Regions from separate parts of the Paenarthrobacter sp. 10N417 genome, predicted to be linked through region 3. Evidence: riboswitches for the same ligand, from Rfam matches in the RefSeq annotation. Region 3 holds a riboswitch; each other region holds the start of a gene.

Region 1 (5,197 bases), on a different contig from region 3:
CCCTCACCAAAGCCCTGAGGCTCTAGGGCACTGAGACTCTAAGGCACTGTTCAGTTTTAAACGACGCTGGCCACCACCCCGTGGGTGATGGCCAGCACCGTTTAACCTCTTCTATCCCGTTGAAACTCCCGGGTAGCGATCCGGCTGCGCCAAGGCACCGGACGCGGCCGCGGCCTCGCTCACGGCAGCGGCTGCCGCGATGTCGCGTTGGGTCACCTGGCCGCCTGCGTCATGGGAAACGTAGCGCAAGAACACCCTGTTGTAACGCCAGTCAAGATCCGGGTGGTGGTTCTGTTCCTCGGCGATCCGGCCAATGGCGGCGATAAGCGCCAGGGCGTCGGCCGCCGTCGAGGTTTTGAATACCGTCACGAGGCCGTCCTGGAGCTTCCAGTCCGGAAGGCCCTTGAGGGCGGTCTCCACGGCGATCTGGGTCAATGGCTCTTTCCTGTCAGCCACCACTGCTCCTTCATTGAGAGGAACTCTGCATTTAGAGGAACTCTGCCCGGCCTTCCATGGCCGATGACGCGAGGGCGTGCTCCCGGCGCGGGATTCGGCCAGCCTGCTTGGCCAGCCTACCGGCGATCACTGCGTGTTTGAAGGCTTCACCCATCTGCACGGGGTTCTGCGCACGGGTCACGGCTGTTGCCAGCAGGACAGCATCGCATCCCAGTTCCATGGCGAGCGCGGCATCGGACGCGGTTCCAATGCCGGCGTCGAGCACTACCGGGACAGAGGCCCGGGACACTATCAGTTCGATGTTGTGCGGGTTCAGGATGCCCAGCCCTGTACCAATAGGCGAGCCGAGGGGCATGACTGCTGCGGCACCCAGGTTTTCCAGGCGCAGCGCCAGGACAGGGTCATCATTGGTGTACGCGAAGACCTTGAAGCCGCGGTTCACCAGCTGTTCGGTGGCCTCCACGAGTTCCACCGCATCCGGAAGAAGTGTGTGCTCATCGGCGATGACTTCCAGCTTCACCCAGTCTGTCTCCAGCGCCTCCCGGGCGAGCTCCGCGGTCATCACTGCGTCTTTGGCAGTAAAACAGCCAGCGGTGTTGGGCAGGACCCGAATGTTGTGATCCAGCAGGAGTTGAAACAGTGAGCCTGTCTCGGCCGGTGAGTACCTGCGCATTGCCACAGTGGTCAGTTCCGTTCCTGAAGCCAGAAGGGCTGCTCCCAACCCGTCAAGACTCGGTGCACCACCGGTACCCATGATCAGGCGGGAGCCGAATTCGACGCCGTCGATCACCAAAGCATCTGTGCGGATGTCAGATTTTGCTACTGTCATTTTTTCAGCCTCCCTGGACTGCGGTTACGAGTTCGAGTTCGTCTCCATCGGCGAGCGCAGTCGCGGCCCACTGGCTGCGCGGCACTACCTCGGAATTGCGTGCGACGGCGACACCCAGCTTGCCGCCGTCGGCCGCCTGTCCGCGGTGGTCCAGGATGCGGCCTGTGATGGCGCTGACGAGCGTGCTGACGGATGCGTCATCCGCCACGGCATGAACGGAGCCATTGAGTTTGATGTTCATGGTGTGTCCTTGGTTGCTGGTTGGAGGCGGTGATCCGGCGTTGCCGTAAATCGATCAGGGGTGAAGTTGGACCATCGGGGATCGGCTGACCCGCTGATCAGCCCGCCGACGATTCTGGCGGCCACAGGCGTCAACAGGACGCCATGGCGGAAGAACCCGGTTGCGATTACGAGACCGTCGATGGTGCCCGCGCGCCCGGCAACGCGTCCCAGTAATGGTGCGTTGTCCGGAGTGCCGGGCCGTGCGCGGGCTGTCACTTCCAGCAGTTCCAACTCCGCCACCGCAGGCACCAGGATTTGGGCGTCCCGCAGGAGTTGGTAGACGCCTCCGGCGGAGACTGCATTGGTGGAGGCGGATAGTCCGTCCTCGCGCTGGGTGGCTCCAATCACCACGGTGCCATCGTCCCGGGGCACGATGTAAACGGGCACCCCGCGGACAATACCCCGGATGGTGGATGTGAGGAGGGGCTGGAGGTGGTGGGGGACGCGCAGCCTGAGGATGTCGCCGTAAACGGGCCGCAGGGGCAGACTGAGACCTTCGGGGAGATTACCGATCCTGGCCGCGTCCAGCCCGCAGGCGATCACAGTTTCCGAGGCCTCGACTGCGCCAGAAGCCAGTTCAACCCCGGAGACGCGGTCCCCATCCCAGAGCAAACGGGATGCGTGGAACGGCAGGGCGAAACCGTCCTCCGCTCCGGAAACCCACGTTGCGTCACCTGGTCCGTGGGCTGCCAACCCTTCCATGAGGCATCGTGCAAGCCGCCGCGGGTCCACTTGGTGATCGGCCGGTATGTCGAAGGCACAGGAAATCTGTGGACTCAGCAAAGGCTCACGTTGGCGCGCCTCCCGCAATGACAATGGCTCCACGTGCAGGCCCGCGGCCTGCTGGACTGTGCGGAGGTCTGCGAGGGCGCGGCGGTCGGCGGCGTCGGCACCAACGGCGATTGTCGGCGTCGTGCGGTATCCGGTGGCTGATTCGCCGCCATGGACGCCCCGGATGAAAGCGGGCCACAGTTGGGAGGATTCCAGCATGAGTTCCAGGAGGTGTTCCTCCTGGTAGTGGAGTTCGCTGACCGGAGCCAGCATCCCCGCGGCAGCAAACGTCGCACCGGCCGCGGGGGTGGGATCAATGAGGACCACCGAGCGGCCCTGGCGGCGCGCTTCGTGGGCGATGCCAAGGCCAACGATGCCGCCACCAATCACTGCAACGTCTGCCTGCAAGGGGGTTTGGCCGGATTCTGCCATGTGTTTCCTTCCCTACGCCGGTACTAGCCGGATCAGGTCAAGCGGTCGGCGCTGAAGCCCTCTCAGCCGGACGGTCATATGACGCTGTCACGGCTCCCGCAGTACGTGCCCAGTTTAGAGGAACTACTCTGGTTTCCATGACCCAGCATGATGTCCACACCACTGCCCGCCTTTACTTGTGCACTGATGCCCGCAAACGCCAAGGCGATTTCGAAGACTTCGTCGACGCCGCGTTTGAGGGCGGCGTTGACATCATCCAGCTTCGCGACAAGACGCTCGAGGCCGCTGAGGAGCTTGAGGTACTGGAGGTTCTGCACAACGTCGCCCAACGGCACGGACGGCTGTGGGCCGTCAATGACCGCGCCGATGTTGCCAGTATTTCCGGGGCTCCGGTGTTCCATATCGGGCAAAAGGACATCCCCCTGCCCGCCGCACGGCACCTCCTCCACGACCGCACCGTGATCGGCCTTTCCACCCATACGCCGGAACAGGTTGACGCCGCTATAGCTGCCTCCCCCGGCAGGAGCGGACTGGATTATTTCTGTGTTGGTCCGGTGTGGGCAACGCCCACGAAGCCCGGCCGTGAAGCAGTCGGGCTGGATCTGGTCACATATGCCGCAGAAGCCGTAATGCGCGCGGATGCGGAGACCGTAGGTGGCGTCCTCCTCCCCTGGTTCGCGATTGGCGGCATCGACCTCACCAACATTGAACAGGTGGTGGCTGCGGGAGCGAGCCGGATCGTCGTGGTGCGGGCCATTACTGAGGCGGAGGATCCGACGGCGGCGGCAAAGACTCTGCTGGAAGCGCTCGACGCCGGATAATCACCGCCGGCGCCCTGGCGGCAGCCGAGGATATGCGAAAGTCTCTTAAGCCGTGAGCCCGAGCCCGGACATCCGTCGGCCATGCCGCTCGGCAAGTTCAGCGGTAAGGGCCTTGACTGCAGTGCGGGCATCCCCGCCGCCCTTGAGCAGCGGTCCCAAGTGAGGATGTTCCATGCCCACGCGTTGGGCCTGGGTCAGCGCTTCACCGACGAGGCGGCGGCCCCACAAAGCCAGTCGCGATGCCAGGCGAGGATCATCAGCCAAGGCCCTGCGCAGGAGGACGCGTAATACTTCCGTGGCTTGGTCGGCGGAGGCCACCTTCTGGACAAAGAGTTGCGTCCCGCCGTCGAGGTACGAAGCGACCATGCGGTAAAAGTCCGATGACACGGTGTCGATCACATAGGCCTTCATGACTGATTCAAACCAGTCCGCCGGCTTTGTTCGCTCATGGAAGTGGTCAAACGAGCGCTGGAACGGAAGCATGGCCTCTTCGGCATCGAGTCCCATCTCCGAGAGCCGGCTGCTGATCAAGGCAAAGTTTCCGTAAGCCCCAACGGCAATCTTTGCCAACACTGCCCTGTCGTGCAGGGTGGGAGCGTACCGGGAGTCGAAAGACAGCCGGCCAAACGCCGAGAGCTCGCCGTACGCCATGGCTCCCAGCAGCTCCGAAGAGAGGCGCTGGACGCGAGCATTATCGTCCAAGGAAGTGCTCATGGTCCAAGACTATCCAGCGATTTCGGGCTAACCTGATTTTCGTGTCACATCATCGGATTTCGCCCAACGTCGACGACTCGTCGGACCAGCTCGCAGAGGCATTTGCAGCCCTTCGGACCGAACTGGAGCTCCCAGGCGAGTATCCGGCCGAAGCCGTGGCGGAAGCCAGGAAAGCAGTAGAAAAACACACACTGCCAGAGCGTGACCTCAGGGACATTCCGTTCGTGACCATCGATCCAGCCACGTCCACCGATCTGGACCAGGCCGTATTCATTGAACGGGCCGGCGACGGCTACAAAGTCCTCTACGCAATCGCCGACGTGCCATCCTTTGTTGCTCCCGGCGGGGCGCTCGATGCAGAGACGCGGCAACGGGGACAAACGTTCTACGCTCCTGACGGGAGGATCCCCCTGCACCCGGAAGTGATCAGCGAGAACGCCGGAAGCCTGTTGGCTGGTCAGGACTGCAGCGCCTTCGTGTGGGACTTCGAACTCGACCACAATGCGGAGGTGTCCGCTACGTCGGTGGCCCGTGGCACTGTCCGCAGCCGCGCCAAGCTCAGTTACAAGGGTGCCCAGGAACAGATCGATGCCGGCACAGCCCCAACGGTCCTGAAGCTCCTCAAGGAGGTTGGCCTGAAGCGGGTGGAACTGGAACGGCTGCGCGGTGGCGCCAACCTGAACATGCCGGAGCAGGAAATCGTCCAGGCGACCGGCGGCGGGGGCTACAGGATTGTGGCCGCGCCCTCCCTGCCGGTGGAGGACTGGAACGCGCAGATATCCCTCATGACCGGGATGGCAGCGGCCCAACTGATGCTCGACGGAAAAGTGGGCATCCTGCGCACCATGCCGGCGCCGGATGAACGGTCGCTGCTCCATTTCAAGCGCCAGAC
Region 2 (5,197 bases), on a different contig from region 3:
ACTCCTTGCCTTGCTGTTCTTCGTCCCTGCGATGAATCTTGCGGGCATCCCGCCATTCTCGGGTTTCCTGGGCAAGCTCGGGCTCCTCCAAGCGGGCGTGCAACTGGGTACGCCGCTGGCCATCGTTTTGGTGGTGGGCGGCGTCGTCACCAGCCTCCTGACGCTGTTGGCAATTGCCCGTGTTTGGAACAGGGCATTTTGGCGCAAGCCCGAGGACGCCGAGTACCCCGACCCCGTGCTTCAGACTCCAGGAAATGTTGGGGTGCTTCCCCGGACAATGGTGGGCTCCACGGCTGGCCTTGTGGCCTTCGGTGTTGCGCTCACAGTCTTTGCTGGCCCACTGTTTCACCTCGCAGACGGCTCGGCGGAAATCATGTTGGACCGCACTGCCTACATCCATTCAGTCCTGGGGGACTCCGCGGAGGTACCAGCAGTGGGTCAGTCAGGGGCTGCCAAATGAGCCGTAAACCGATCTCCTTCCGCACTGAACTGCCGCTGCTCGTATGGCTGGTCATCGTCTGGGGTGCCCTGTGGAGGGACTTCAGTCCGGGAAACCTGCTGTTCGGTGCGCTCATCGCCGTGCTCGTGGCCAAGTTCTTCTACCTTCCGCCAGTGGAGCTCGGGGGCAGGTTCAACGTGCTGCGTGCCATGTCATTCGCCCTGATGTTCCTGGGCAGAGTGGCGGCAGCGAGCTTCCTGGTCTTGTACCTGGCCGTAGTGAAGGGTCCAAAGGTGCGCAGCGCCGTCGTCGCTGTTCCGTTGCGCAGCCATTCTGACCTCATAGTCACGGCAACCGGGCACGTTATCTCGCTGATTCCGGGCTCGTTGGTGGTGGAAGTGGACCGCTCGACGTCCACGCTTTACCTGCACGCGCTCAACATTTATGAGGATGCTGATATCACTAAGATCCGCCAGGAAGTCCAGAACATCGAGGCCGCGCTGATCCGGATCATGGGAACGCGCGAGGAACTCCACGCACTCCAGGCTGAACCCGGTGCGGGCATGGAAGGGGCAACCCTGTGAAAGAACTTGTTCTGCTGGTAACGGCGGTGATCCTGAGTTTGGCTGCGGTGGGCGCGATCATCCGCATCGCCATCGGCCCGTCCTTGTTGGACCGAGTCTTGGCATCGGACGTCCTGCTGGCCATTCTTGGCGCAGCGCTTGCCATCGACATGGCGATGAACCGGCACCRGAATAACTTGGTGTTGCTCGTGGCTCTCGCGGTGATCGGCTTCGTAGGCTCGGTAACATTTGCCCGATTTGTAGCGGATCGGAGGGATCACAGCAATGAGTCCTGAAGCGACCGGCGTGGATGCAGTCATTGATGCGGTGACGGCCGTGTTTCTTGTGGTGGGTGCCCTGATGTCGCTCGGAGCCGCAATCGGCCTCCTGCGGTTTCCCGATCTCCTGAGCCGCATGCACGCGGCAACCAAGCCGCAAGTTCTGGGTCTGTTCCTCATGCTGGCGGCCATGGGTCTGCAAATGCGCACATGGTGGGTTTGGCCGGTTCTGGTGGTGGCCTGGATTTTCCAGCTGCTGACTGCGCCGGTCTCCGCACATATGGTGGGCCGCTCCGCTTACCGGACCAAGCATGGGCACCGCGAACTGCTCACCAAGGATGAGCTTGAAGCGGTTGTCCAAAGGGCAGCCGCCGACGGTTCCACCCCGGACACTTAGAACAACGCGGGGTCACTTAAGCACCCTCCCGACAGCGGTGAGGGACCCTAACTGACCCCGCGTTGGAGCAACTATGCGCGGCCTAGACGATGTCCTGCGTCTTGGCGAAGCGGGCGATGGCACGCTGGGTGCCGCGGCTCGCGAAAACCTGGATGAGCGTACTGACGAAGGCCGAAATCAGCGCGAAGGACAACGCTGAGCGGAGGCTCGTTTCCATATCGTCGTGGCCCGTGGGCGGTTTGTTGCCCGTGGCCTTTTCCCAGCCCTTGTTGACCAACTTGGTGCCGACGAATCCGGCTGCCAGGCTTACTCCGGCACCCAGCAGCTTGAAAAAGAGGTTCATGCCCCCAGCCTAGCCTCACTTCCAGGTGGGTTGGGACTAGCGGCGGTTTTCCCGTTCTTTGAGGAAAGCTGCCATGGAACCGCGTGGTGCGAGGACAGGAACAACGTCGTGATCGGCTTCCCATACAGCATCTACTGTTCCGAGGCCGGCAATTTCCTTGAGCAGGTAATACGTGGGTGGCATCAGCTGCAATGTACCGGAGGCTTCAGCCGCCAGGATCCCGTCCACAGGCATCCAGAGTGATTGCCACGCTTCGGTGGTTTGATGCTGGGGTTCTGCTTCCGGAGCAGGCTTGGCTACGTAGAAGTAGGTATCGAAACGCTTTGGCATGTCCGTCGGCGTGACCCAATTGGCCCACGGTCGCAGATCTGAGGCATCAAGGCTAAGTCCGGCCTCCTCCCAAACCTCCCGCAGGGCAGCCGTGAGAACCATGCCCGACTTTGCCGGTGCGTGTTCGGTATCGACGGCGATGGAGGTCAGGCGCCAGTCTGCAGCATGCCGTTCCAGCAAGTCAGCCGGGTAATCCCATCCGCCCTGGTCTGCGGCATCAACCCGGCCTCCCGGAAAGACCACCATGCCGGCGGCGAAGTCCATGGTGGCAACCCTGTGCTGCACGAAGGCTTCGAGCCCGCCCGGGGTGTCCCGGAGCAGGATGACGCTCGCGGCAAGGCGGGCTTGGGGAACCGGGATGTCCGTAGTGGGAAGGTCCGTCATGAAATACCCCTTTGCCGCGTCGATTCTGCTGGATCATTCTCTCAGGTGTGGTTGCCAGCCGATTTGTGACTAACCCCCACCTCCCACGAACACCCACAGGTGTAAACTGAACCACGCCCATAAGGGCAGATTAATAACGACAGGGGAGCGCCGCCGTCGGACCTTGCAGAGATGCAGGAGACGCGAGGGCGCTGAGAGTGCGGACAGCCGCAGACCCTCGAACCTGATCCGGTTAGTACCGGCGCAAGGGAGTCGAGCTTCTCAGAGTGTCCGGAACCGGGCGGCGCAAGCCGGCCGGGAGTTCCGGGGAGCACTTTCCCCTCCTGTACCTCAGGAGGCAGAAAAATGACCACGGCAAGCGTGAAGAAAACCAGTTATAACTGGCGTGTTGTAGACATCGTGGTGGCAGCTTTGATTGCCATCGCCGGCGGCGTAATCTTCTGGGCTTGGTCCCAGGGCGCCGCAATCGTATCCATCCCCATGAACGCCGCCTATCCGCCGCTCACCGGTTTGATCGCCGGTGGCTGGATGATCCCCGCCGTTCTGGGCATGCTCATCATCCGCAAGCCGGGCGCAGCCCTGTTCTGCGAAGCCGTCGCCGCCACCGGCGAACTCATCATGGGTTCCCAGTACGGCACCACCGTCCTCATCTCCGGCATCCTCCAGGGACTGGGCGCAGAACTGGTCTTCGCTGCGTTCCGCTACAAGAAGTTCGACCTGTCCGCTGCACTCCTCGCAGGTGCGGGCGCGGGCCTCTTCTGCGGTCTGAACGATTCCTTCCTGCCCTGGGGCTGGAATATCGCCTACGAAGCGATCGACAAGCTGGCCTACATCGCCTTCTGCACGCTCTCGGGTGCGATCATCGCCGGCGCGCTGTCCTGGGTTGCCACCCGCGGGCTGGCCAAGACCGGCGTCCTGAGCTCCTTCGCGTCCCGCAAGGCTGCTTCGGAGCCCGTCTTTAACTAATGCCTGCGAAAGAAAGCAGCAACCAGCAAAGCAACCACCAAGTCCGGCCTGCCGCCATCACCGCCCAAGGGTGGGGATGGCGGCATGCCGGGCGTTCCACACCTGCCATCCAGGACCTCGATCTCCGGATCGAGCCGGGCGAGCGTGTACTCTTGCTGGGTCCATCGGGCGCAGGGAAATCGACACTGCTCCACGCCCTCGCCGGTGTGCTAGGTGACGAGGAAGACGATTCGGACGAGACGGGCTCGCTGTTGATCGACGGCGTCGCTCCCCGCAAGCAGCGCGGCCGCGCAGGTCTGATGCAGCAGGACCCGGAAACCCAGGCGGTGCTCTCCCGGGTTGGTGACGACGTCGCATTTGGCGCCGAAAACCTTGCCGTTCCCCGGGATGAAATTTGGGCCCGCGTCCATGAAGCGCTCGACGACGTTGGGTTGCGCACCGCAGCCGGCGGCGGTTTGGCACTGGACCACCCGACGGCGGCACTCTCCGGCGGGCAGAAGCAGCGCCTTGCGTTGGCTGGCATCCTGGCAATGCGGCCCGGGCTGATCCTGCTTGACGAACCTACGGCCAACCTCGATCCGCTGGGCGTGCTTGAGGTTCGAGACGCCGTGCAGCGCTGCCTGGACAAGACCGGTGCCACCTTGGTTGTAGTAGAACACCGTGTTTCTGTGTGGAAGGACCTGGTGGACAGGATCGTGGTCCTCCAGCCACCCTCGGCTGGAGGCGGTGTGCTCCTGGACGGTCCGCCGGATCAGGTGCTCACAGAGGCCCGCACCATGTTGATGGCAGCGGGAGTCTGGGTGCCGGGGTACGTTCCGGCGACTCGCGCCCGCAGGAGCACAGCTCAGGAAATGGGCGGCTATGAATCCACCGCCCAACTCCTCCTCGTGGCACAGGACCTGGCTGTTTCCCGTGAGAAGTCGCGCCGTCGTCGCTTCAAAACCATCCCACCCGTCCCCGTGCAATCGGGTATCAGTGCACAAGTACGGGCTGGCCAGGCACTCACCATCACGGGCCCTAACGGCGCCGGCAAATCTACTTTCGCGCTCACATTGGCCGGCCTTCTGGCGCCCGTGGACGGCAAGGTGAGTGCCGCCGTCGAGCTTTCCGAGGGAGCTGGAATCGACCCGTTCAAGTGGAAGGCGGATCAGCTGATTTCGCGTATTGGCACCGTGTTCCAGGAACCGGAGCACCAGTTCGTGACGGGCAAGGTCCTGGACGAGCTCATGTTTGGACCAAAGCATCTGGGCCATGGTGAAGAACGCGTGGATGAATTGCTGGAGCGTTTGCGGCTCACGCACTTGGTGGACGCGAATCCTTACACGTTGTCCGGCGGCGAGAAGCGGCGGTTGTCCGTTGCCACGGTCCTTGCGGCCCATCCCAAGGTGCTGGTGCTGGACGAGCCCACGTTCGGCCAGGATGCCAACACCTGGGCCGAACTGGCATCCTTCCTGTCGGAACTGCTCGACGCTGGAACGGCTGTTGTGTCCGTGACGC
Region 3 (5,197 bases):
TGTCCGCGCGCCCCGCCCGATCACTGAGACGGCCCCGTCAAACCGCGTTACCAGCGTTAAGGGTTCCACCAGGCTTGAGGCCAAGAAGCAGCGCCGCCGCGAATCCCGCGAGACCGGACGTCGCCGCCAGGTGATTACCGAGGCTGAGTTCCTTGCCCGCCGCGAGTCCGTGGATCGCCAGATGATCGTCCGCCAGCGCGACGACAGAATTCAGATCGCGGTCCTTGAAGACGGCGTCTTGGCCGAGCACTTTGTGTCCAAGACCCAGCAGGACTCCCTCATTGGCAACGTGTATCTGGGCAAGGTCCAGAATGTTCTGCCTTCCATGGAGGCTGCTTTTGTTGACATCGGACGTGGCCGTAACGCCGTGCTGTATGCCGGTGAAGTGAACTGGGACGCAGTGAACCTTGAGGGCCAGCCGCGCCGGATCGAGAATGCGCTGAAGTCCGGTGATTCCGTCCTGGTGCAGGTCACCAAGGACCCGGTTGGACACAAGGGTGCCCGCCTCACCAGCCAGATCTCCCTCCCGGGCCGCTACCTTGTGTACGTGCCGGGCGGTTCCATGACCGGTATCTCGCGCAAACTTCCTGACGTCGAACGCAACCGCCTCAAGCGCATCCTCAAGGATCGATTGCCGGAGAACGCCGGCGTCATTGTGCGCACAGCCGCTGAAGGTGCTTCCGAGGAAGAACTGACGCACGATATCAACCGTCTGCGCGCGCAGTGGGAAGGCATTGAAGGGCAGGCGTCCTCCACGAAGGTGCTGGCTCCGGAACTGCTTTACGGCGAACCGGACCTCACCATCAAGGTTGTCCGGGATGTCTTCAACGAAGACTTCTCCAAGTTGATCGTTTCCGGGGACGACGCCTGGGACACCATCGAGGCTTACGTTACGTACGTGGCTCCCGATCTGGTGGGCCGCCTTGAGAAGTGGACCAAGGACCAGGACATTTTTGCTGCCTGGCGGATCGACGAACAGATCCACAAGGCGCTGGAACGCAAGGTTTTCCTTCCGTCTGGTGGTTCCCTTGTCATCGATCGCACCGAAGCCATGACCGTGGTGGATGTTAATACAGGCAAGTTCACCGGCAGCGGTGGAAACCTGGAAGAAACCGTGACCAAGAACAACCTTGAAGCAGCCGAGGAAGTTGTTCGCCAGCTACGCCTGCGCGATATTGGTGGCATCATCGTCATCGACTTCATTGACATGGTCCTCGAATCGAACCGTGACCTGGTGCTCCGCCGAATGGTGGAATGCCTGGGTCGTGACCGCACCAAACACCAAGTGGCCGAAGTGACATCGCTGGGCCTGGTGCAGATGACGCGCAAACGCATGGGCACCGGCCTGCTCGAGGTATTCGGTGAGCAGTGCGAGCACTGTGCCGGACGGGGTGTCGTCACCCATGATGAGCCGGTGGAGCACCGACGCGCCAACGTCGTTGCTGCCGAGCATCACCGCCCGCACGTCGAACCCCAACAGCCTGCTGCACGCACTGATCGTAAGCGCCGCCGTGGCAAGGGTGGGGGACCGGCAATGGCCGAAGTGCCTCCTGCAGTCCACAGCACGCCGGCCGCCCCCGCAGCTCCTGCGACCACGGAGTCCGTGGACCCGGTCCGCCAGGCGAAGGCTGAGGCGACCAGGGCAGCTCTTGCCACGATCGCCGCTGCAGCACATGCCGCCCACCTGCACGATGACGAGGTTCACCGCGCGGAGGAGCAGGCCCGTGCAGCAGGCCAGCAGGGTCACACCGATGGATCTGCCCCTGAGGCTGCAACCGGCGAGGCTGGCGTTCCGGCTGCACCTGATACGGCCAGTCATGAGGCTGCGGTTCGGGAAGCGCGCGCCACTCCTGTTCTGCGTTTCGGTGGCGAAGAAGTGGCTCTTCCGTTTGTGGAACATCATGAGGAACCAACTGCTGGCAAGCCGGCCATGAGCCTGGACCTGCTGGCCGAGGCGTTCTCGCACCTCGGTGCCCCGCCGTCTGCGGAGGAAGAGGCCACGGCTTCGGTTTCCGAACCTGCGGCTGCTGCCGCCGTTTCCCCTGCCAGTGCTTCTGCTGGCACTACCGATGAGCACGATCATTCGTCGCGTGCCCGTGGTCGTCGTGGCCGGAGGAACCGCAGTGCCAGCAGGGCGCAGGGTGCCGCAAACGAAACCAGTGTGGAACACCACGAGGTAACTGCTGCTGCCGCTGGCGGATCTGCCCATGAGGCCAAGGCGCCGGCAGCGGAAGAGCCGGCCAAAAAGAAGGTAGCGGACGAACCCATCATCCTTGGGGTGGGAGTTCCCGCTTCAGAGCTGTAAGCAGGGCAACCAGTCACTAAGCAACCAAAGAGTCCCGCAGCATCCGTTTACGGCGGATACTGCGGGGCTCTTTCGTTGCCCGCCAGTCACATCGATTCCCCGAAGCTGTCCGGTTCCCGGGGCGAGGGGCTTCCGGGCTACGCTAGGAAACTGACACGGGGTGCCGGGCACGGGCCAGGCTGAGATCCAGACCCGTTGAACCTGTCCGGTTAGCACCGGCGAAGGGATGTCCACCATGGCTTCATCGTCGAATTCCGCTGTCTACCCTGTCTGCGCCGCGGGTATGGGAGCAGTCCCGGCCCGGCCACATCCGAGGGTGCTCAGCATTGCCGGCTCGGATCCTTCTGGCGGCGCCGGAATCCAGGCAGACTTGAAGAGCATCGCAGCGCACGGGGGCTATGGCATGGCTGCCATCACGGCTTTGACGGCCCAGAACACGTTGGGCGTCAGTGCAGTCCATGTTCCGCCCGTCGAGTTCCTGCGTCAGCAACTGGACGCGATCAGCAGCGATATTGAGATTGATGCGGTCAAGATCGGGATGTTGGGTGATGCGGCCGTCATCGACGAAGTCCGCAGTTGGCTCGAAGAGGTGCGTCCCGCCGTCGTGGTCCTTGACCCGGTGATGGTTGCCACCAGCGGCGACCGCCTTCTGCGGGAGACCGCCGAAATTGCGCTGCGCAGCCTCCTGCCGTTGGCGGATCTCGTCACCCCAAACCTTCCCGAGCTGGCGATGTTGCTGGGGGAGCCCGAAGCCCCCGACTGGGCTACGGCGCTTGACCAGGGTAAACGCCTGGCTGCTGAGTGTGGAACGACGGTTTTGGTAAAGGGCGGCCACTTGGCAGGAAACGACTGTCCCGATGCGCTGGTCAATACGAGCGGTTTGCTGCGACAGGACGTCATCGAGGTGCCTGGGCCCCGCGTTGATACCAGGAACAGCCACGGAACGGGGTGCTCGCTCTCCTCGGCGTTGGCCACGGTCCAAGCCCGCACCGGCGACTGGGAGGCGTCTCTCCGCGAGGTAAAGCCGTGGCTGCTGCAGGCCCTCGCGGCGGCCGACGGGCTGAAGGTGGGTAAGGGTAGCGGGCCGGTCCACCACTTCCACCACATGGAGCCAGCGCTGAATCCTGCCGGGAAATCCGGCGACTTTGCCGCGCGGCTGTGGGCCGAAGCTGCGCCGGAATTGGATGCGATTTACGGTCTCGCCTTCATCCAGGGCCTGCAGTCAGGCCGGCTCCCGGAGCCCGAGTTCAACTACTACCTGGCCCAGGACGCCATTTACCTGAACGGCTACTCGCGGGTTTTGGCGCGCGCAGGTGCACTTGCCCCCACTGAAGAAGAGCAGCTCTTCTGGGCGAAGTCATCGCAACTCTGCCTTGAAGTGGAGTCCGAGCTCCATCGGAACTGGCTGAGCACGCGCTCGGCCTCAACACAGACCGGACCCGTGACAAGGTCGTACGTGGACCACCTGCTGGCCACATCAGCCTCCGGCAGTTACGCCGTGTTGCTGGCGGCAATCCTGCCCTGCTACTGGCTGTATGCGGAGGTAGGGCAGCAACTTCACGCGGGGTATGTCCAAGCAGGCGCTCCCAGCGACCACCCTTACGCCGAGTGGTTGAAGACGTACGCGGACGAGGAGTTTGCTGCCGCAACCCGGAAGGCGATCGACTTTACCGATGCCGCCGCAATTTTCGCCTCCGCGCAGGAACGCGAGGCCATGGTAGAGGCCTTCGCACAGTCTTGCCGCTACGAGACAGCCTTCTTTGATGCACCCAGGCTCTTCGCCTGAGCAGGGTTTCCGAGGTTGCCTTCTGGGGCAATTCCACAAAACTCCAGCGCGTCGTCGGCCAAATCGCAGTATTCCTCCACAAACCCTGTAGGCTGTATGGGCACGGTGCCGGGAGAGTCCGTTACAACTGGTGATGCAAGTCACCCGATAGCCTCCGGACGCGGCCTCATTTGCAGCTGAAGGTCAAACTAGCGTAATCTTGATCTTCGGTGCTTACGCCAACACTTGGGTTATGCCCCTTGGAATTGTTCATGGGATGACTCGCGGGCTTCGATCTGAAGTCCACGGCGTTGAGGCACAGCGCGAACCAAGCCTGATTCCGGTTAAGGTTCCGCACGCAAATTTAGTAAGAAACGTCGAGAGAAGTGAGTACCCAAGTGGTGTACGCGATTGTCCGCGCAGGCGGCCGCCAAGAAAAAGTTTCCGTTGGAGACTACGTAACGCTTAACCGCGTCCCCGGTGGAGCCGGCAGCACGCTTGAGCTGCCCGCCTTGCTCCTGGTTGACGGCGACAAGGTCACGTCCGCTGCTGCGGACCTGGCCAAGGTCACGGTCACGGCTGAGATCCTTGAGGACCTTCGCGGTCCCAAGATCGTCATCCAGAAGTTCAAGAACAAGACCGGCTACAAGAAGCGCCAGGGTCACCGTCAGGAACTGACCAAGATCAAGATCACGAGCATCAAGTAACTTCGGTTACTCTGTTCAGATTTTCAGTTTCCCCAGAAATTTAGAGGCAGGCATTTCACATGGCACACAAAAAAGGCGCGAGCTCCACTCGCAACGGTCGTGACTCCAACGCACAGCGCCTCGGCGTCAAGCGGTTCGGTGGCCAGGTAGTTTCCGCAGGCGAGATCATCGTTCGCCAGCGTGGAACCCACTTCCACCCCGGTGCAGGCGTCGGCCGCGGTGGCGACGACACCCTGTTCGCACTCGAGGCCGGTGCGGTTGAGTTTGGTACTCGCCGCGGCCGTCGCGTAGTGAACATCGTTGCTGCTGCAGCTGCAGAGTAACAACAAGTTCTGAACCGGTGGAGCGGGCCAAACGGCCCGCTCCACCGTTCTTTTAACCGCATTACAATCGATTAGGGCGTCTATGGCGCTCTGATTT

The links. A riboswitch is a leader RNA that binds a small molecule or an ion and turns the genes downstream of it on or off. The one in region 3 is predicted to bind thiamine pyrophosphate.
Region 1: it holds a riboswitch for thiamine pyrophosphate, as region 3 does, so the genes downstream of both, thiO (glycine oxidase ThiO) here and AC1DCM_RS22645 (bifunctional hydroxymethylpyrimidine kinase/phosphomethylpyrimidine kinase) in region 3, are expected to answer to the same signal.
Region 2: it holds a riboswitch for thiamine pyrophosphate, as region 3 does, so the genes downstream of both, AC1DCM_RS13445 (ECF transporter S component) here and AC1DCM_RS22645 (bifunctional hydroxymethylpyrimidine kinase/phosphomethylpyrimidine kinase) in region 3, are expected to answer to the same signal.

Annotation. Positions count from the first base shown of each region.
Region 1 covers NZ_JBFTIL010000007.1:184,967-190,163, reverse strand. The annotation lists gene AC1DCM_RS10915 (cytochrome c-type biogenesis protein) at 1-26, shown strand, start outside; gene AC1DCM_RS10910 (4a-hydroxytetrahydrobiopterin dehydratase) at 112-456, opposite strand; gene AC1DCM_RS10905 (thiazole synthase) at 488-1,285, opposite strand; gene thiS (sulfur carrier protein ThiS) at 1,290-1,526, opposite strand; gene thiO (glycine oxidase ThiO) at 1,523-2,770, opposite strand; TPP riboswitch at 2,763-2,880, opposite strand; gene thiE (thiamine phosphate synthase) at 2,908-3,591, shown strand; gene AC1DCM_RS10885 (ferritin-like fold-containing protein) at 3,637-4,305, opposite strand; gene AC1DCM_RS10880 (RNB domain-containing ribonuclease) at 4,347-5,197, shown strand, end outside.
Region 2 covers NZ_JBFTIL010000009.1:106,197-111,393, reverse strand. The annotation lists gene AC1DCM_RS13475 (Na+/H+ antiporter subunit D) at 1-460, shown strand, start outside; gene AC1DCM_RS13470 (Na+/H+ antiporter subunit E) at 457-1,023, shown strand; gene AC1DCM_RS13465 (MrpF/PhaF family protein) at 1,020-1,298, shown strand; gene mnhG (monovalent cation/H(+) antiporter subunit G) at 1,288-1,677, shown strand; gene AC1DCM_RS13455 (DUF4235 domain-containing protein) at 1,760-2,020, opposite strand; gene AC1DCM_RS13450 (NUDIX hydrolase) at 2,057-2,734, opposite strand; TPP riboswitch at 2,866-3,002, shown strand; gene AC1DCM_RS13445 (ECF transporter S component) at 3,080-3,700, shown strand; gene AC1DCM_RS13440 (ABC transporter ATP-binding protein) at 3,700-5,197, shown strand, end outside.
Region 3 covers NZ_JBFTIL010000024.1:51,247-56,443, forward strand. The annotation lists gene AC1DCM_RS22640 (Rne/Rng family ribonuclease) at 1-2,305, shown strand, start outside; TPP riboswitch at 2,452-2,549, shown strand; gene AC1DCM_RS22645 (bifunctional hydroxymethylpyrimidine kinase/phosphomethylpyrimidine kinase) at 2,541-4,091, shown strand; gene rplU (50S ribosomal protein L21) at 4,469-4,777, shown strand; gene rpmA (50S ribosomal protein L27) at 4,837-5,100, shown strand.